Regions from separate parts of the Klebsiella sp. KE9456 genome, predicted to be linked through region 3. Evidence: predicted binding sites of a transcription regulator. Region 3 holds the regulator's gene; each other region holds the start of a gene.

The links. The regulator PhoB, encoded in region 3, activates phosphate uptake and scavenging genes when phosphate is short. The targets are predictions, from matches to a motif close to CTGTCATAAAACTGNCNNAT.
Region 1: a site for PhoB is predicted at 2,136-2,155, ahead of kdgR (DNA-binding transcriptional regulator KdgR). Genes of this name have one in related genera too.
Region 2: a site for PhoB is predicted at 3,206-3,225, ahead of glpT (glycerol-3-phosphate transporter). Genes of this name have one in related genera too.

The regions. Positions count from the first base shown of each region.
Region 1 covers NZ_JBDYQK010000009.1:163,713-170,277, reverse strand. Annotated here, with positions in the region: gene htpX (protease HtpX) at 1-45, shown strand, start outside; gene ABK821_RS11445 (MFS transporter) at 696-2,069, opposite strand; gene kdgR (DNA-binding transcriptional regulator KdgR) at 2,247-3,038, shown strand; gene ABK821_RS11435 (YobH family protein) at 3,085-3,324, opposite strand; gene mgrB (PhoP/PhoQ regulator MgrB) at 3,484-3,627, shown strand; gene ABK821_RS11425 (YebO family protein) at 3,702-3,992, shown strand; partial or broken gene ABK821_RS11420 (DUF2627 domain-containing protein) at 4,627-4,772, shown strand; gene cspE (transcription antiterminator/RNA stability regulator CspE) at 4,785-4,994, shown strand; gene ftsI (peptidoglycan glycosyltransferase FtsI) at 5,185-6,565, shown strand, end outside.
Region 2 covers NZ_JBDYQK010000011.1:15,428-21,992, forward strand. Annotated here, with positions in the region: gene glpC (anaerobic glycerol-3-phosphate dehydrogenase subunit GlpC) at 1-212, opposite strand, end outside; gene glpB (glycerol-3-phosphate dehydrogenase subunit GlpB) at 209-1,468, opposite strand; gene glpA (anaerobic glycerol-3-phosphate dehydrogenase subunit A) at 1,458-3,080, opposite strand; gene glpT (glycerol-3-phosphate transporter) at 3,352-4,698, shown strand; gene glpQ (glycerophosphodiester phosphodiesterase) at 4,713-5,783, shown strand; gene yfaE (class I ribonucleotide reductase maintenance protein YfaE) at 5,866-6,120, opposite strand; gene nrdB (class Ia ribonucleoside-diphosphate reductase subunit beta) at 6,120-6,565, opposite strand, start outside.
Region 3 covers NZ_JBDYQK010000026.1:50,372-56,936, forward strand. Annotated here, with positions in the region: gene sbcC (exonuclease subunit SbcC) at 1-2,368, opposite strand, end outside; gene sbcD (exonuclease subunit SbcD) at 2,365-3,567, opposite strand; gene phoB (phosphate response regulator transcription factor PhoB) at 3,857-4,546, shown strand; gene phoR (phosphate regulon sensor histidine kinase PhoR) at 4,568-5,857, shown strand; gene ABK821_RS21640 (YidB family protein) at 6,180-6,565, opposite strand, start outside.

The sequences.
Region 1 (6,565 bases), on a different contig from region 3:
GATAAACGTATCGAAGCGCTGCGTAGCGGAGAATATCTGAAATAACGCTTCGCGTCGGGAACAGGCACTAAAATCCGCAACTTTCGGGCCTAATGCCGTTCACTTAAGCAAATCATCGGTGTTATCTTTTGTTTTATTTGCCTGTGGCAATTGCATTATCGGTGGTTCTGGCGAGCATGACGCATTTTTCGTTTTCACCCATTCAGATTCCGTGGTCTGTTCCGTTCACGATAAATTCGCGGATATTCGTTATATCCACAGCGTGTGAACGGGCAGGGGGACGTTTCGCCCGTCCCCCTGCACCCCCGGCATTGCGCTGAAAACCTGCCGCTGCGCGGTCCGCTCCACTCCGGCTTCATCTGGCGGACCGGGCGGGACTCGACGTCCCTGTCTCGACCCGCCCTCTGGCCGCCGTCCTGGCGGCCAGTCCTGGATGCGCGCCTGCGTTCTCGCCAGGTTTCCTTGATGCGCCCAACCCCCATGCGGTGAGTCCGTTATTCGTCAGGGGCTTTTCAGAGGCTGAAAATTATAAAAAGGTTATATCCTTTATATTTCAGCCCGTATCAGCTCAGTTAGTGAATCAACCGAATCAGATTTTCGTTGAAACCACCGATTGACAGAACCGCTCAGCCAGCCATAAACGCAACTGACAGCCCTTAACTGACCAGCATTACAACCTTCGGACTATCCCTTTTCTACAGCCCGGTGCGTGGCTGCGTGACGCGAAGTCCGCTGACGGCGGCGGCAACAACCGCAAGTGAACCAGCCAGCACAAGCGCGGTGTGGGTTCCGTCTGTGTCCAGCAGATTAAACAGAAGCGCCACCAGCGCCGCGCCGATGCTTTGCCCAAGCAGACGCGCGGTACCCAGCATGCCGCTTGCGCCACCGCTACGATGCGCGGGCGCTGATGAGACGATGGTGTGATTATTGGGAGATTGAAACAGACCAAAGCCAGCGCCGCAGAGCGCCATTCGCCAGATGATATCCAGATCGGCAGGCGCAGAGGGCAGTAACGCAAGACCGAACAGACCTCCGGACATCACGAGGAGTCCGATCGCGCCCAGCAGACCCGCATGAACTTTTTCAATCAAATATCCCGCCAGCGGCGCCATGACCATGGTAGCCAGTGGCCACGGTGTCAGGAGCAGGCCCGTCTCCACTTCGCTGCGGCCCATCGTTGATTGTAAGAAGAACGGCAGCGAAACCAGTGCCAGCATCTGCGCGCAGAAAGAGCAGATTGAGGTACAAATCGAGAGAGAGAATAGCGGGATCCGCAGCAGATCCACGGGCAACAGAGGAACCGGCATCTGTAGCTGACGGCGGACAAAAAAGACGCCAACGACCAGCATTACAGCGAGTTCCAGCAAAACTCGTTGGGTGGACTGGCCCTGGGCGAATCCGCCGAGAGCGGTGATCAGCAAGCCAAAAGTGAGCGCATTCATGATCGCGCTTGGCAGGTCGAAGCGGGTTATTTTACTTCGCCCGGCATTCGCTGGCAGAAAACGCAGTGCGAGAATCAGCGAAATAATACCCAGAGGTACGTTAATCAGAAACAGCCACTGCCATGAAGCTATTGCGAGAATGGCTGCCGCAATTGTTGGCCCCAGCGCCGAAGAGACCGCCACAACGAAAGAGTTGATCCCCATTCCGCGACCGAGGAAGCGTTGAGGGTAAATCAGACGTATCAGCGCGGTATTGACGCTCATTAACGCAGCACCGCCGAGGCCCTGCGCGACACGCGCCAGCGTAAGCATCTCCAGACTACGTGAGAGCGCGCAGGTCAGTGAGGTAAAAGTGAAAACCACCAGTCCGATTTTATAGATACGCCGGTAGCCGACCATATCGCCGAGGAACGACAGCGGCAGTAACGCGATTACAATGGCGATTTGATAGGCGTTAACTATCCAGATTGAGGACGCTGGCGAGGCATTCAAATCGCTGGCGATTGTCGGAAGTGCAACGTTGGCGATTGCGCCATCCAGCACCGCCATGGTTAAACCTAATATGATGGTCAGAATGGCGCCGTAACGCTGTGGTAAAGGCAGGCCATCTGGGATGTTATTATTCATGCGAAATGTATGTCTTTATAGAAACTATTTACTGGATAATGATTTTAGCATTGATTATTCAGCGGTATGTCGCAGATTTGTAACCAAGACGCAGAAGAACGATTGCGGGTATCGGGATGCGAATTTATAATAAAAACTGGTTCTGATTTTTATAAAACAGTTGCGATGAGGTGATAAATGGCAGTTGCGGATTTGGATAAACAGCCAGATTCTGTCTCTTCGGTATTGAAGGTTTTTGGCATTTTGCAGGCGCTTGGTGAAGAGCGTGAAATCGGCATTACTGAACTGTCCCAGCGCGTTATGATGTCAAAAAGCACCGTTTATCGCTTTTTGCAGACCATGAAATCGTTGGGTTATGTGGCGCAGGAAGGTGAATCGGAGAAATATTCTCTGACCCTGAAGCTCTTTGAACTGGGGGCGCGGGCATTGCAGAATGTCGATCTGGTGCGCAGCGCAGACATTCAGATGCGTGAGCTTTCTCGTCTGACGAAAGAGACTATCCATCTGGGCGCGCTTGATGAAGACAGTATTGTCTATATCCATAAAATCGACTCAATGTACAATTTGCGCATGTACTCGCGTATTGGTCGTCGTAATCCGTTGTACAGCACGGCAATCGGTAAAGTGCTGCTGGCATGGCGCGACCGCGCGGAAGTCGAGCAGATTCTGCAGGGCGTAGAGTACAAGCGCAGCACGGAGCGAACCATCGCCAGCACCGACGCGTTACTGGCGGTTCTGGATAAAGTTCGTGAACAGGGGTATGGCGAAGATAACGAAGAGCAGGAAGAAGGGTTGCGCTGCATCGGCGTACCGGTCTTCGACCGTTTCGGCGTGGTCATCGCCGGGCTGAGTATCTCTTTCCCGACGCTGCGTTTTTCTGAAGAACGCCTGAACGAGTATGTGGCGATGCTGCATACGGCGGCGCGTAAGATTTCTGAACAGATGGGCTACAACGATTATCCGTTCTGACCTCGTCTCGCTTGTCATTCGGGCTACGGTGTAGCCCGGATCATGACTAACCGTTGTCAACAACTATGGCGCTTTTTCGCAGAATAGGGCAATCGGTAATGCCGATAATACCGCTGCTGGAATGAACATATTGTGCGGTACTGATGCCGCGGGCGGTAAGATATTTGCACTGTAACCCTAATCCGCCGACATTTTTACTGCTACCCATTAAAACACCATAACCGCTTAATAACACGGCAATCCACAGGATAGCCAGTACCATAATGGTACGAATGAACAATCGCATTATTGCCTCAAGATTTATATTATCCCGGCGTTTATTCTCTCATGAACACGCGCTGAAACAAGTCCATGATTCCTAAACGTGCCTTTCGTCTTACAGTTAGCCGCGGTTTAAGAAGGTCATGTTATCCTGGCGACATCTGATACTGACGCGGAGAGTGGAGTGAAAAAATTACGGTGGGTTTTGCTGATAGTCATCATAGCGGGCTGTCTGCTGCTATGGACTCAGATGCTTAACGTAATGTGCGATCAGGATGTGCAATTCTTCAACGGCATCTGCACTATCAACAAGTTTATCCCCTGGTAAGACAATTTTAATCTGACTGATTTTCTTCTGCCATGTGAGTGGTAGAATGTACGCCTTCTCTTTGAGGTGGTGAAATGAGTGAATTACTAAATTCTGGCGTCGTAAGTCTGGCATCGATGGTACTTTCCATTGTGCTGTTACTCGTCGGCCTGTTGTTATGGTTTTTTGTTAATCGCGCCAGTTCGCGCGCCAATGAGCAAATTGAGCTGCTGCAAGCGTTGCTGGATCAGCAAAAACGGCAGACCGCGTTGCTTCGCCGTCTCTGCGAGGCCAATGAACCGGAGAAAGAGAGCGTGGCTGAATCTTCCTCCGCAGAGACGCGCAAAGGTGACGACGACCTTATCCGCCTGGTCGCTGAGAGGTAGTTTTGCTGAGCAGGCGTGCATCAGCGTGGTGTGTGCCTGCATATCACCCCTTCCTATAACTTATTCTTATCTGTTCTCTTTATCCCTCTTGCCGTGCGGTAAAGGGGCGGCCATTCTCTTTTCATCCTTATGTTTCAGCACGTTGCTTCGGCAAAAAAATAAAAGGAATAACCAGACTCATCTTGTGCCTGATAGTAAAACCTTGTCATCAATACTTCATTATTAACATTTAATATCGCAACACTATTTCAGTGCTTTTAGTTAGCGTATTTCATTATTACGGATGACCAGGGTGTTTCGCAAATTTCCAGCTATAGATATGAGCAATTTGGTGCATCGTTATGCAGTTGTCCGGTTGTTTTTTAAGCCTGATCGTGGGTGTCCTCGGCAGGATGATCGGAGTGAAGTTGTTGAGCTATAGTAAAAAAGTTAACGATACAGGCCCTGTTTTCTGACGGATGGCAGGGCGGCGTGAAGTCGATGGAGAGGCGAGCTAAGGCGCATAAATGTGCAGGCGATCAAATGATTACCTTATATTATGTGCGAGCGATCGTGAGCCGTCTAAAAATGGCTTGCCATTATTTACGTAGTATGTGATAACACATTTCGGGTCAAACGAGGTACAGTTCTGTTTATGTGTGGCATTTTCAGTAAAGAAGTCCTGAGTAAACACGTTGTCGTTGAATACCGCTTCTCTGCCGAACCTTAATATTAGTGCCTCATGCAGTGATGTGTCAGTTTTATCTATGTAAGTGCCTAAGGGCGAAGAAAACAGTCTAAGGAATTTTGCAAATGGCAAAGATTAAAGGTCAAGTTAAGTGGTTCAACGAGTCTAAAGGTTTTGGTTTCATTACTCCGGCTGATGGCAGCAAAGATGTGTTCGTACACTTCTCCGCTATCCAGGGTAACGGTTTCAAAACGCTGGCTGAAGGCCAGAACGTTGAGTTCGAAATTCAGGACGGCCAGAAAGGTCCAGCTGCAGTTAACGTAACTGCTATCTGATTAAGACCAATGAATCTTGTGAGAAAGCCTTGCGTTTGCGAGGCTTTTTAGTTTTTATTGCAAAACATTTCATTTTCGCCTCCTCCGTTGCGCTTTGTTGCAAAACAACACCTTTATTAGCACTGTTTAGCAGTCTGTTTTGTATATTTTCTGTTAAATCAGGTGGTTGCAAAATAATGCTGGAGCTAAGGTGCAAAAGAACAAAAATAAATCAGCCGCCAATTTTACCCCTCTTCGGTTTGGGTTGTTGTGCGTAGCTATTCTCGCATGTCTTGGGCTGCTGCTCGCCCGGGTCGGCTGGCTGCAGATTGTCTCCCCTGACAATCTGGTGAAACAAGAAGATATGCGTTCTTTGCGTGAAGAGCCCATTGATGTGCCACGTGGAATGATCAGTGACCGCGAGGGGCGGCCACTGGCGGTCAGTGTTCCGGTGAGCGCTATCTGGATCGATCCGCAAACGACCCTTGAAAAAGGAGGCGTAGGGTATAGCCCGCGCTGGCAGGCGATGGCTGAAGCTTTACATCTTAACCTTAGTGAACTGGCCCGTCGCATCGCCGCGCATCCTCATGCGCGCTTTCTCTATCTGGCGCGCCAGATAAATCCTGAACAGGCGGAATGGATTGATAAACTTCACCTACCGGGGATCAACCTGCGCGATGAATCGCGTCGTTTCTACCCGGCGGGCCATGTCGCCGCTAACCTGCTGGGCTTTACCAATATTGATAATCAGGGAATTGAAGGGGTTGAGAAGAGTTTTAATGCCCAGTTAACCGGTCAGCCTGGGCGTCGGCTGGTACGTAAGGATCGCCACGGCAACGTTATCGAAAATATTACGGAAGTGCCTGCTGTTCCTGCCCACAATTTGCAGTTAAGTATTGATGAGCGTCTGCAAACGGTAACCGAAGATGCCCTGGATAATGCCGTACGCTGGAACAAAGCGGAATCCGGCGCGGCGGTGTTGATTAAAATCGATACCGGCGAGATCCTGTCGATGGCCAGCTACCCGGATTTCAATCCCAATAATCGCGATGACGCGAAACTGGATGATTTCCGCAATCGTGCCATCAGCGACACGTTTGAGCCCGGCTCAACGGTGAAACCGCTGGTGGTGATGACCGCTCTGCAGCAGGGGATCGTTCAACCGGATAGCGTCGTGGATACCCACCCCTTTGTTATTGATGGTCACCGTATTCGTGACGTAGGTTACTATCCTGAACTGAGCCTCACCGGTATTCTGCAAAAATCCAGCGATACCGGCGTTTCGCATTTATCTCTGGCTATGCCGGTACAGCATCTTATTGATACATATAAGGCATTTGGCTTCGGTGAATCGACCGGATTAGGGCTGACCGGCGAAAGTGCGGGGCTGATGCCTAATCGCCGCTATTGGGGGCAACTGGACCGGGCAACCTTCGCCTTTGGGTATGGTCTGATGGTGACACCTCTACAGTTGGCACATGTTTACGCCACGATCGGCAGTTTCGGTATCAAGCGGCCGCTATCGATTACCCGCATCGACCCGCCGGTAATGGGGACCAGGGTGATGCCTGAGAAAATCGTACACGAGGTCG
Region 2 (6,565 bases), on a different contig from region 3:
CTGACATCTGAAGGGCAGGCTACCTCGCAACGCTTACAGTTAATGCAATATTTTAACGCTTCATCGTAGAGGGCGCCGTCCTTCAGACGTAAACGCTCGCCGTCCGGTCCGGCCTGCTTGGGGCCCGGATAACGCGGATTGACGCGGCTGACAGGGCAGGCGGTAGTGCAAACGGTACATTTAATGCATTGCTCAAAACGGGTGTCGTTCATGATTCTTCTCCGGCAAGCTCGCTAATTTGCTTTGCGGCATGCAGCGCCGTCACCGCGCAGATGCCGCCGCCGCATCCCAGGGCAATGGCATCAAAACCTCCGAGCAGGGAACCAATGGCGAACAAATTTTCCAGTGGCTGCCCCTGACGCTGCGGGCGTAGATTCGCATCGGTTTTCAGGCCGAAACGTTGCCAGGGCTGCGAAGCAAAAAAGTCCTGCTGATACCAGCCTTCGCGCGGTAACGTCTGTTGCAGGTCGAGACCAAGAATCGGCTCCCGCACAGCGTCACGTTCGGCGACCAGTCCATTACTGAAAAAGCTGCCGCTGGCCAGCACGGCAAAACGCGGACGCAGCGGGATATCGCCGTGGTTGCGCGTCCAGACTGCGTCAACGACACCATTATGATGACTGATGTTGATCGCTTCATCCCCATTAAGCCAGGTTCCGCCGCGACGAATAAACTGGCGCTGTAGCTGAGCGTGCAGGCGCATCCCCGGCACCGATGGCGGCAGAGTCGGCAGCAGGCGAAGCGGGCAGGGCAAGCGTTGTTGCAGCCAGTGATAGAGGCGATCATCGGCGAGACCGAAACAGGCTGGCATGATTAACAAATTGTGTTGCTGCGCGAGCGGACGGAGCGCGGCCAGCAGCGTCGGCCAATGGGCGTCGTCGTCCAGCAGGCGGGCGATATTCGCGGCGCGGAATTCGGAGGGATTATCGCGCAGGACATCAAGCAGAGGTAAATCGATCTCTTTCGCCGTCGCGCTGACGCCGCGCTGATTCAGTGAGGCCGCGGCCAGATGCGGCTGGAAATCGGCAAATCCGCTGATACCGACCAGACAGACCTGGCGGGCGGGCAGCGGCGCGGTAGCGATTTCCTGCGGTGAAAGCCAGGCCGCGCGTAACGTTCCTAACGGCGTGACGCGCAGATGCGACTGGCTGGCGTCTCCCTGCATGACGATGCCGCTGGCGGCAAGCAGTTGCTGGGTCTGGCGGGCGTACATCATAACCCGCTCGACGCCAAGTCTGGCATAAGGGTGTTGCGGAAGCTGGTGGGTTAGCTGGTTTATGCCGTGAGCGATATCGGTGACGCTTTCACCGTTCGGCAGCGCCGAGAGCAGATCCAGCGAGGCGGAAGAGAAGTGCAGAGCGCTTTGACCGCGACTGACAATCACGCTGCGCAGGCCGCGCTGGTTTAGCGCCAGCCCGCATAGTAACCCGGCCAGTCCGCCGCCGATAATCACGCAATCAAACTTCATCCTGATGCTCCTTCTGTAGCCCGCACAGGCCGAGATAAACCCAACGGGTAAACTCGCTTTCGCGCAGCGCATCGCCCCAGGCGACCGGTTGCACGCCTTTCCAGCGTTCGTTAAGAAATTCAGACAACTGCGTGAGGGATTGCGCAGAGGTGGCGACGTTGAAGCGCTGTAGCAGTCCGGCGGCGCGACAGGCGCACAGTTCGCCCTGGCAGGTCCCCATGCCGACGCGGGTGCGGCGGCGCAAATCGAGCAGATTTTTCACCGCCAGATTTTCCACTGCGTACTGAACTTCGCCGGCGGTGACGGCTTCGCATTCGCAGACCAGACTTCGGTGCTGGCGGCTATCGCCAAGCCAGGCAGGGGTGCGATCGCCGTGGCGGTAGATGGCCGACCCGCGCAGCGGCGCAGGTAAAGAGATAATTTTGCGCAGGGTGGTTTCTGCCGATTCCTGCGAACCGGGCAGCGGCGTATCGGCAGTGGTGCAGGGCGTGGTGTTGCCCAGTTTGCGGCACACCGCATCCGTGGCCCATTCCGCCATCAGGCGATAGGTCATCAGCTTGCCGCCGGTGATGGTGATAAAGCCGTTCAGGCCGTCGCGTTGGGCGTGATCGAGCAGGACGATGCCGCGACTGACGTTGCGCCCGCTCGGATCGTCATCGCTGGCGACCAGCGGGCGCACGCCGGAGTAAGCGCGCAGCACGCGGGTGCGGCCCAGTACCGGGGCCAGCTTTTCACCTTCGCGCAGCAGGATATCGACTTCGGCGGCGGTGACCCGGTTATCGTCTATTTCATCATAGGCGATATGCATTGAGGTGGTGCCGATTAGCGAGATGGTATCGCCGGGCACCAGAATATCGGCGTCGGCGGGTTTGCGGCAGCGGTTAATGACCTGTTGGTTAATACGGTGATCGAGGATTAACAGAGACCCCTTGGCCGGGAACATGGCGACGCGCAGGTCGGCATACTCGGCGATGTGCTGCCCCCAGATACCGGCGGCGTTGACCACCACGCTGGCGCGTAGCGTACGCGCTGCATGATGTTGGTGGTCATAAAAGTGGACGCCGCAGACGCGATCGCTCTCGCGAAGTAAACCGGTGACTTCACAGCCGGTGAGCACCAGCGTGCCATGCTCGCGGGCATCCAGCATATTGGCGGCGGTAAGACGGAAGGGATCTACGGTGCCGTCGGGAACCTGAACGGCGCCGATTAACGTGGGATTGACGGCAGGTTCAATGCGCAGCGCTTCGGCGGGCGTCAGGGGATTAGCATCAATATCCGCCTGTCGGCAGGCGGTGATAAAGGTTTGCTGATAGGCCAGATCGTCTTCGGGTAGCGTGATAAACAACCCGCTGGTTGGCTCAATACAGTGACGGGCGATGCGGCGTAAGATCCGGTTTTCGCTAATGCACTCTCGCGCCGATTCGCTATCGGTGACCGCGTAGCGCGCGCCGCTGTGCAATAATCCATGGTTACGTCCGGTTGCGCCGGTGGCGATGTCATGTCGCTCAATCAGCGCCACACGTAGCCCTCGCAGCGAACAGTCCCGCGCGATCCCCGCGCCGGTTGCGCCGCCGCCGATGATAATGACATCGCATTCCTGGGTGTCGGCCATTTTCACATCCCTCTACTTTCGCTTTACATCATTTAGCCATACTGAACGTGTGGATTGTTTGATTTCGAGCATATTCGAGCAAAATTCGAACTGAATTTGTGATTTTGTGCTCACAATGGAAAATTTTGTCATATTTCTGTAACAATATGTGCAATGTTTCACAGTATCGACACAGCGCTTTGCCTACTATCGCAGTCTCAACGGAACCTGGTGAATAAACTGGCTTTTTTGCATCAACATAAAGAGAACCGTACTGGTCACGGAGGCTGCAATGTTAAGTATTTTTAAACCTGCTGCGCATAAAGCGCGTTTGCCAGAGGCGGAAATCGACCCGGTATATCGTCGATTACGTTGGCAGATCTTTATTGGTATATTTTTCGGCTATGCCGCTTACTATCTGGTACGTAAGAACTTTGCCCTGGCAATGCCTTATCTGATCGAGCAGGGGTTTTCCCGTGGCGATCTCGGTTTTGCGCTCTCCGGCATCTCTATTGCCTACGGATTTTCGAAATTCATCATGGGGTCCGTTTCCGATCGTTCGAATCCGCGCATTTTCTTACCCGCTGGTTTGATCCTGGCCGCGCTGGTGATGCTGGTCATGGGTTTTGTGCCCTGGGCGACCTCCAGCATTATGGTGATGTTTGTCCTGTTGTTTTTGTGCGGGTGGTTCCAGGGAATGGGGTGGCCGCCCTGCGGACGCACGATGGTGCACTGGTGGTCGCAGAAGGAACGCGGCGGGATCGTGTCGGTGTGGAACTGCGCGCATAACGTCGGCGGCGGGATCCCGCCGTTGCTGTTCCTGCTGGGGATGGCCTGGTTTAACGACTGGCATGCGGCGTTGTATATGCCTGCTTTCGGCGCTATTTTGCTGGCGATTTTCGCCTTCGCCATGATGCGCGATACGCCGCAGTCTTGCGGTTTGCCGCCGATTGAAGAGTATAAAAACGACTACCCGGATGATTACAGCGAAAAGAATGAAGAAGAACTGACCGCAAAACAGATTTTCATGCAGTACGTCCTGCCGAATAAGCTGCTGTGGTATATCGCGGTGGCGAATGTGTTCGTTTATCTGCTGCGCTACGGCGTTCTCGACTGGTCGCCGACTTACCTGAAAGAGGTGAAGCACTTCGCGCTGGATAAATCCTCCTGGGCTTATTTCTTATACGAATATGCCGGGATCCCTGGCACCCTGATTTGCGGATGGATGTCCGATAGGGTGTTTAAGGGCAACCGTGGCGCGACCGGCGTCTTCTTTATGACGCTGGTGACCATTGCCACCGTGGTTTACTGGCTGAACCCGCCGGGTAATCCTGGCGTGGATATGGCCTGTATGATTGTTATCGGTTTCCTGATTTACGGCCCGGTGATGCTGATTGGCCTGCATGCCCTGGAGCTGGCGCCGAAAAAGGCGGCGGGTACGGCTGCGGGCTTTACCGGGTTGTTCGGCTATCTCGGCGGCTCCGTGGCGGCGAGCGCCATTGTTGGCTATACCGTTGACTTCTTTGGCTGGGATGGCGGCTTTATGGTGATGATTGGCGGTAGCGTGCTGGCTGTCCTGCTGCTGGCAGTGGCGATGGTTGGTGAAAAGCGTCACCACGCGCAGTTGAAAAAGGCTTAACTTAAGGAATGCGTATGAAAACATCCTTATCGACGTTCATGGGCGCAATTCTACTGGCGGGAGCGACGTTGAGCGTCAGCGCGGCGGCGGGGGATAAAATCGTTATCGCCCATCGCGGCGCCAGCGGTTACCTGCCGGAACATACTCTACCGGCGAAAGCGATGGCCTACGCGCAGGGCGCCGATTATCTTGAGCAGGATCTGGTGATGACGAAGGACGACCATCTGGTCGTCCTGCATGACCACTACCTTGACCGGGTCACTGATGTTGCCGAACGTTTCCCGAATCGCGCTCGCCAGGACGGGCGTTACTACGCCATTGATTTCACGCTGGATGAAATTAAATCCCTGAAGTTTACCGAAGGTTTTGATATTGAGAACGGCAAGAAAGTACAGACTTACCCTGGCCGTTTCCCGATGGGGAAATCAGATTTCCGCGTGCATACCTTTGAGGAAGAGATAGAACTTGTTCAGGGGCTGAATCATTCGACCGGGAAAAATATCGGTATCTATCCGGAAATCAAAGCGCCGTGGTTCCATCATCAGGAAGGGAAGGATATTGCGGCTAAGACGCTGGATGTGCTGAAAAAGTATGGTTATACCGGTAAAAAAGATAACGTCTATTTGCAGTGTTTCGATGCAGCGGAGTTGAAGCGCATTAAGAATGAGCTGGAACCGAAGAGGGGGATGGATCTCAATCTGGTGCAGTTGATTGCGTACACCGACTGGAATGAAACTCAGCAAAAACAGCCGGACGGCAGTTGGGTTAACTATAACTACGACTGGATGTTCAGGCCCGGCGCGATGAAACAGATCGCCAGCTATGCCGACGGGATCGGCCCGGACTACCATATGCTGATTGATGAAAAATCGACGGTGGGGCATATCACGTTGACCGGCATGGTGAAAGAGGCGCAGCAGAACAAGATGGTGGTGCATCCTTACACCGTTCGCGCCGATCGCCTTCCTGACTACGCCACGGATGTTAATCAGCTTTATGACATCCTGTATAACAAGGCGGGCGTGGAAGGATTGTTCACCGATTTCCCGGATAAAGCGGTGGCGTTTTTGCAGGAGAAACACTAAAAAGCCGGATGGCGGCTTTGCCTTACCTGGCCTGTGAACTGCGGTTTTGTTGGTCGGGAGCGCTGCGCGCTACCCGACAAAATCACATCTCGATCTCAATATCCCCTTTTGCCCTGCAACAGCAGGGCAAAATTTCCCCTTCACTGATAAATGCCAGCGGCTCCGTCAGCCAGTCTACCTGGCCTGAGAGCAGACGACAGCGGCAGGAGCCGCAGTAGCCTTCGCGGCACTGGTATTCCACGTTGATATTATGCGATTCCAGCGCGGCCAGCAGAGAAGGGTGTTCATCCTGACACTCAAGATGCGTGTCAGAAATCTTCAGAAAAATACGACTCATCAGAGCTGGAAGTTGCTCAGGTCGTCAGCATCTACTTCGGAATCGATCTGCCCGACCAGATAAGAACTGACTTCCACTTCCTGCGGCGCAACCTGCACGTTATCGGACACCAGCCAGGTGTTGATCCACGGGATCGGGTTGGAGCGGGTCTGGAACGGCAGATCGAGACCAACCGCCTGCATGCGGATGTTGGTGATGTATTCGACGTACTGGCACAGAATATCTTTGTTCAGGCCAATCATTGAACCGTCACGGAACAGATAATCCGCCCACTCTTTTTCCTGCTGAGCCGCCAGCACGAACAGGTCATAGCACTCCTGCTTGCACTCTTCGGCGATTTCCGCCATTTCCGGGTCATCGGCGCCGGAACGCAGCAGGTTCAGCATATGCTGCGTGCCGGTCAGGTGCAGCGCTTCATCACGGGCGATCAGACGAATAATCTTGG
Region 3 (6,565 bases):
GCGAGCTTTCCCGTGTCTTCTTCAGGTTTTCGAGCCGCTGGCGCGTTTCTTCATCCAGCAGCGCGGCGAGAAACGCCTGCCGATCGGCAAACGGGCTGGCGGCCAGCGCGGCGCTGAACTGTTGTGCGGTCTCTGTCAGTTGGGCCTGTAATTGGTTTTCCTGCTGCCCCAGCGTTTGCCACTGGCTCTGGAGCGCCAGGCAGTCATCGTGTACCTGACGCCAGCCCTCGATCGACGCAGGCTCGGTCTGCTGCTCCGTTTCCGGCAGGGTCTCCAGCAGCGGCGAAAGCCGTTGGATTTGTTCCTGCAGGGCCGTTAATTCGTTCTGTTTAGCTTGCCAGCTGCGGCTCTCTTCTTCCCGCTGCGCCAGCCAGCCCGCGGCCTGGTCCGCGGCGGGTAAGCTAAGGGCGAATGCGGCCAGTTCACTCTCCAGCGCGGCGCTACGCTGCGCGTGTTCTTGCCGCAGCTGCTGTAGCTGCTGTTGGCTCTCCTGCTGTCGGGTCTGCCAGGCCAGACGCTGTTGATGCTGGTACAGTCGCTGTTCATGCTCTTGCTGCGTATTTAGCCAGCCGGGAATATCGTCCTGCGGCGTCAGGTTGATATTCAATCCAGCGATCGTCTCTTGCCACTGTAATGTAAGCGCTTGCTTCTGCTGAAGAAGTGATGCTTTCTCGGCGGCTTCTTTTTGCTGCTGCTTAAGCAACGCATCCAGCTCGCCACGTACCAGCGCGCCAGCTTCCGCCAGTTGTTTGACTTCACGCTCAAGCGCATCGCGCCGCGCCTGATTAACGTCAGGAGCCAGCGCCTGATATGCGGCGATGGCCGGGTGTTGTTCAGAGCCACAGAGCGGGCAGGGCGAGCCGGGCTGCAGGCGGGTACGTTCAGCCTCCAGACTGGCGATACGCGCTTCCAGTTCACACAAGGCTTTGACATCGCTGAACTGCTGATTTTTTTCTTTATATGCCTGACGACGCCGGGCCAGCGTGGCTTCCAGTTGCGTCTGCTCCTGCTTACTGGTCTGCCCGGCGCGATTGAGCTGTTCCAGACGTTGGCCCAGTGGTTGCAACTGGCTATGCAGAGCAGAGAGTTGCTGGCGAAGCGGCCGGGCGGCGGCGTGCAGAGACAGTCCGGCGCTGACCTGTTCGGCATCCAGCGTCAGGCTGGCGGACGGTAGCTCGGCCAGTTTGCGGCTGGCTTCCTCCAGACGCTGTTGTAATGCGGATTGCTGCTGGGTGTCACGTGATTGTTGTTGAAACGCCGCCCGCCAGCCCGCCAGCGCATTTTCCCATTGTTGATAGCGCTCGTGCTCTTTCAGCCATGCTGATAGCGTTTGCCGGAGAGCGTGCAGGCGTTCTGACTGTTGCTGCGCGGCGAGACGAATGCCAGCCCGTAAGCGTAATTTCTCATGTAAGCGAGCATTTACTTCTTCTCTCTGGCGGCGAATTTGCGCCAGCGCGGCGGTTTGTTCCTGCTGACGCGTCCAGTGCGGGCGTAAATGCTCCGCAGGCTGCGCATTGAGTAGCGCAGTCAACTGCGGCTGGGCCTGTTCGAGAGCCTGTCGGGCCTCGCGCAGCGCGGCCTGCGCTTTTCGGTCTTCCGCTGTCAGTTCGTCGCGACGCACCAGCCACTGACACGCATGTTGTAGACGGGTCTGTTCGCTAATCTGCTGTTTTTCTTCATCAGTAAGCGCTTGCAAACTTTTCTGGAGTGACTGCTGCTGTTCATCGCTCAGCAACAGGACGCCGGAGGCCAGGGCCTGTATTTTTTCCAGCTCAACGCGAGCGAGCTTATGTTTTTCAAAGACCAGAGCGGAAATCTGGCCGTAAATTTCGGTGCCGGTTAGCTCTTCCAACAATTCGGCACGCTCTTTGGGTTTGGCGTTGAGGAAGGCGGCGAATTGCCCCTGCGATAGCAGCATTGAACGGGTGAAGCGGCCGTAGTCCAGCCCGGTGAGCGAGGCGGTCATCTCCAGCTTATCTTTGACTTTATCAGCGAGGATTTTGCCGTCGTCGCAGCGCGCCAGTTCGACGCGCGGGGCCTGCAGATTACCGTCCGGCTGGTTTCTTGCCCGGTTCTGGCTCCAGAAGGCGCGGTAGGCGGTACCTTTAACTTCGAATTCCACTTCCGCCAGGCACTCGGCGGTATCGCGGGTCATCAGATCGTTTTGCGATTGCGACACGCTGCTCAGGCGCGGGGTTTCGTGATACAGCGCGAGGCAGATGGCATCCAGCAGCGTGGTCTTCCCGGCACCCGTTGGCCCGGTGATGGCGAACAGTCCGTTGCTGGCGAACGGCTCGCGGGTGAAATCGATTTTCCATTCACCTTTTAACGAGTTGAGATTTTTCAGGCGTAAGCTCAGGATTTTCACAGGCGGTCCTCACCGTTCAGGCTATGCAGGGTTGCATTAAACAGGTGTTCCAGGCGTTGCTGTTGCGCCTCTTCCAGGGTTTCCAGCGCCAGACGACGGGCGAAGACATCCTCGACCCGTAGTTCGTTGAGGGTTTCCCGTCTTTCTCCCGCCAGAATGCGCTCGCGCTGGTCGCGGCTGCGGCGCACCAGCAGCACTTCTACCGGGAGCGTTTCGGTCTTTTCCTGAATTTTCCTTTGAATATCATGTAAATATTCATCACTGGTGATTTCGATATCCAGCCATACGGCAGGTGACCGATCGTCGCTTTGCCATTGATTAAGCTGCTCGCCAATACTGGCGAAATCGCCTTTTAAGACCGCCAGCGGCTGGGTGATGGGCACGATAAGGGGCGTGACCTCCGCCAGGCGGCCGTCACGAAAGGTCACCAGATTGACGCTTTTGTTTTTTCCGGTTTCATCAAAGCTCAGCGGGATGGGCGAGCCGCTATAGCGAATATGCTCGCAGCCGCCGACGATCTGCGCCCGGTGTATATGGCCGAGCGCGATATAATCGGCAGGGGGGAAGTGGCTTGCCGGGAAAGCATCGAGAGTACCGATATAGATTTCGCGAACTGCATCGCTTTTGCTGGCGCCGACGGTGGTTAAATGGCCGCTGGCAATAATTGGCAGTTGTTGGTTGCCGCGCAGGGCGCAGGCCTGCTGGTATTGCTGCTGGTAGTAGTCGCTGATGGCGTTGAGAAGCTGCTGCTGCTTTTCGCCGCTGGAGTGTCCGGCCTGGCTGGTCACCAGTTCACGCGGGCGCAGGAAGGGCACCGGGCAAAAAATGGCCCCCGGTGAACCGTCGCGCCGCGGCAAAATAAAGGGAGCGTGACCCGCGTTGGCCACCACCGTGGTTTTCAGGAAGGCGAGAATGTCCCGCGATTCATTAAGCGTCGCCACTGAATCGTGGTTTCCTGCCAGCACCACCAGCTGGCAGCCGGTTTGCTGTAGCTGAACGACAAAACGGTTATACAGCTCGCGCGCGTAGCTTGGCGGAGAGCCGGTATCAAAAATATCGCCAGCGACAATAATCGCATCAACGTCATGCTCCTGTGCGCGGGACAGCAGCCAGTCGAGAAATGCCTGGTGCTCAGCGGCGCGACTTTTGCTGTAAAAATTCTGGCCCAGATGCCAGTCTGACGTGTGAAGGATGCGCATAGTGGTCCCTTAGCGAAAAAACGTAAGCGGTATTATATACCTGTCATACTCCTGGTTGCTTATGTGTTGGCTACGCTCGCCCCGGTGACATCGTTACCTGTGCGCCAGAGACCTGCTCCCGTGCCGCCTTTAAGCACCCCGGATAACACCGCTCTGCGGTGAGTTAAGTCCGTGTCATAATTCAAAATCCGTGTTCATCAGTCCGTCATTTTTTCATAAATCTGTCATAAATCTGACGCATAATGGCCGCGCACTTCTATACTGATGGCTAAAAAATACAGGGTAAATAATGGCGAGAAGAATTCTGGTCGTTGAAGATGAAGCTCCAATCCGTGAAATGGTCTGCTTTGTGCTGGAGCAAAACGGCTTTCAGCCGGTTGAGGCGGAAGATTTTGACAGCGCGGTTAATCAACTCAATGAACCCTGGCCTGATTTGATCCTCCTTGACTGGATGCTGCCGGGTGGGTCAGGTCTGCAGTTTATTAAACAACTTAAGCGTGAAGCGATGACCCGCGATATTCCGGTGGTGATGCTGACCGCACGCGGCGAAGAGGAAGATCGCGTCCGCGGGCTGGAAACCGGAGCGGATGATTACATTACCAAACCATTCTCACCGAAAGAGCTGGTGGCGCGGATTAAGGCCGTGATGCGACGCATTTCGCCGATGGCGGTGGAAGAGGTGATTGAGATGCAGGGGCTGAGCCTCGATCCGTCTTCACATCGCGTGATGACCGGCGAAAATCCGCTGGAGATGGGGCCAACGGAGTTTAAATTATTACACTTCTTCATGACACATCCGGAACGGGTCTATAGCCGCGAACAGTTGCTGAATCATGTCTGGGGAACTAACGTCTATGTAGAAGACCGAACGGTGGACGTGCATATTCGTCGTCTGCGTAAAGCGCTGGAACATAGCGGCCATGATCGGATGGTGCAAACGGTTCGCGGCACGGGATATCGTTTCTCTACCCGTTTCTGAATGTTGACAGGAGTGTGACCCGTGCTGGAACGGCTGTCATGGAAAAGGCTGGCGCTTGAGCTTTTCTTGTGTTGTATCCCGGCCCTGATCCTCGGGGCGCTTTTGGGTCATCTGCCGTGGTTTCTGTTAGCGGCGGTGACAACGCTTCTTATCTGGCATTTCTGGAATCTTATGCGCCTGTCGTGGTGGCTGTGGGTTGATCGCAGCATGACGCCGCCGCCTGGCAGCGGCAGTTGGGAACCGCTGTTGTACGGTCTGCATCAGATGCAGATGCGTAATAAAAAGCGTCGACGCGAACTGGGTAGCCTGATTAAGCGTTTTCGCAGCGGTGCGGAATCTCTGCCTGATGCGGTGGTGCTGACCACGGAAGATGGCGTCATGTTCTGGTGCAACGGTCTGGCCCAGCAACTGCTGAATCTGCGCTGGCCGGATGATAATGGGCAGAATATCCTTAATCTTCTGCGCTATCCTGAATTTACCCACTATCTGAAATACAGAGACTTTTCAAAACCGCTTAATCTGGTGCTGAATAATGCCCGCCATCTGGAAATTCGCGTGATGCCCTATAGCGATAATCAACTGTTGATGGTGGCGCGCGATGTTACGCAGATGCACAATCTCGAAGGGGCGCGGCGTAATTTTTTTGCCAATGTCAGCCACGAGTTACGTACCCCGCTGACGGTATTGCAGGGGTATCTGGAGATGATGCAGGAGCAGGAACTGGCCGGGGCCACGCGCGAAAAAGCGTTACACACCATGCGCGAGCAAACGCAGCGTATGGAAGGGCTGGTGAAACAGTTGTTGACATTGTCGCGAATTGAAGCGGCGCCGGTGCTGGCGATGAACGATAAAATTGATGTTCCGATGATGCTGCGGCTCGTTGAACGCGAGGCACAAACGCTAAGCCAGCAGAAGCATGTTTTGCATTTTTCAGTCGATCAGGCGCTAAAAGTGCTGGGCAATGAAGAACAGTTGCGTAGCGCGATTTCCAATCTGGTGTATAACGCGGTTAATCATACCCCGGCGGGAACGGAAATCACCGTTAGCTGGCAGCGTGCGCCGCACGGGGCGTTGTTCCGTGTGGAGGACAACGGGCCGGGGATCGCGCCGGAACATATTCCACGCCTGACTGAACGTTTTTATCGGGTGGATAAAGCGCGTTCGCGGCAGACCGGCGGCAGTGGACTGGGGCTGGCGATCGTCAAGCATGCCATTAGTCATCACGACAGCCGTCTGGAAATTGAGAGTACGCCGGGTAAAGGCACGTGTTTCAGCTTTTTGTTACCGGAACGTTTGATCGCCAAAAATTAATCCTCAGCGCCTGATCTGTAGTGGTTCAGGTGCGATCGGGTTGTGCCGGTTCTGGGATACGGGTAGCGGCGAGAATAATGCTGGTCAGTTAGGGGGCAGTCATCCGCGTGCATTGTTCAGGAATCGCCCGGCGGCGTTTCGCTTGCGCGGACCGACAGGTGATGTGTAACCTATTGATATCATAATTTTTGTAGGCCGGGCAAGGCGTTAGCCGCCGCCCGGCGCAAATGCGGGCACAATATCTGATACAGGTTTATCATCAGTCTCAGGCCTGAATACAGGCCTGTAATTTGCCACGCGTGAATACTCAAATGACGTAAATCTAACTAAATAACTTACCTTTCAGCAGATTAATCCCTGCAGAGACCAGATCGCCCTCAGCCGATGCTTCGCCCTGCGGTGACAGACCATCGACGATTTTTGGCAAGTATTCGGCAATTAGCGCCGAGGCGGTTTGCGAATCAATGCCCAGTTTCGCGCCGAGTTCCTGTAGCGCAGGCGAACCAAACACCGAAGCGATCTGCTCGCTATTTACCAGCATATTGCTCTGCTGGCTAAGCCACGACTCGACGATTTCACCTAAGCCGCCGTTGCGAAATTTTTCCAGAATTCCCTGGATACCGCCCTGCTGTTCAATCCAGGCCATGATCGCCTGAAGTTGCTCAGCCTTGCCAGCCTGCCCGCCAGACATGCCGCCGATTAGATCGA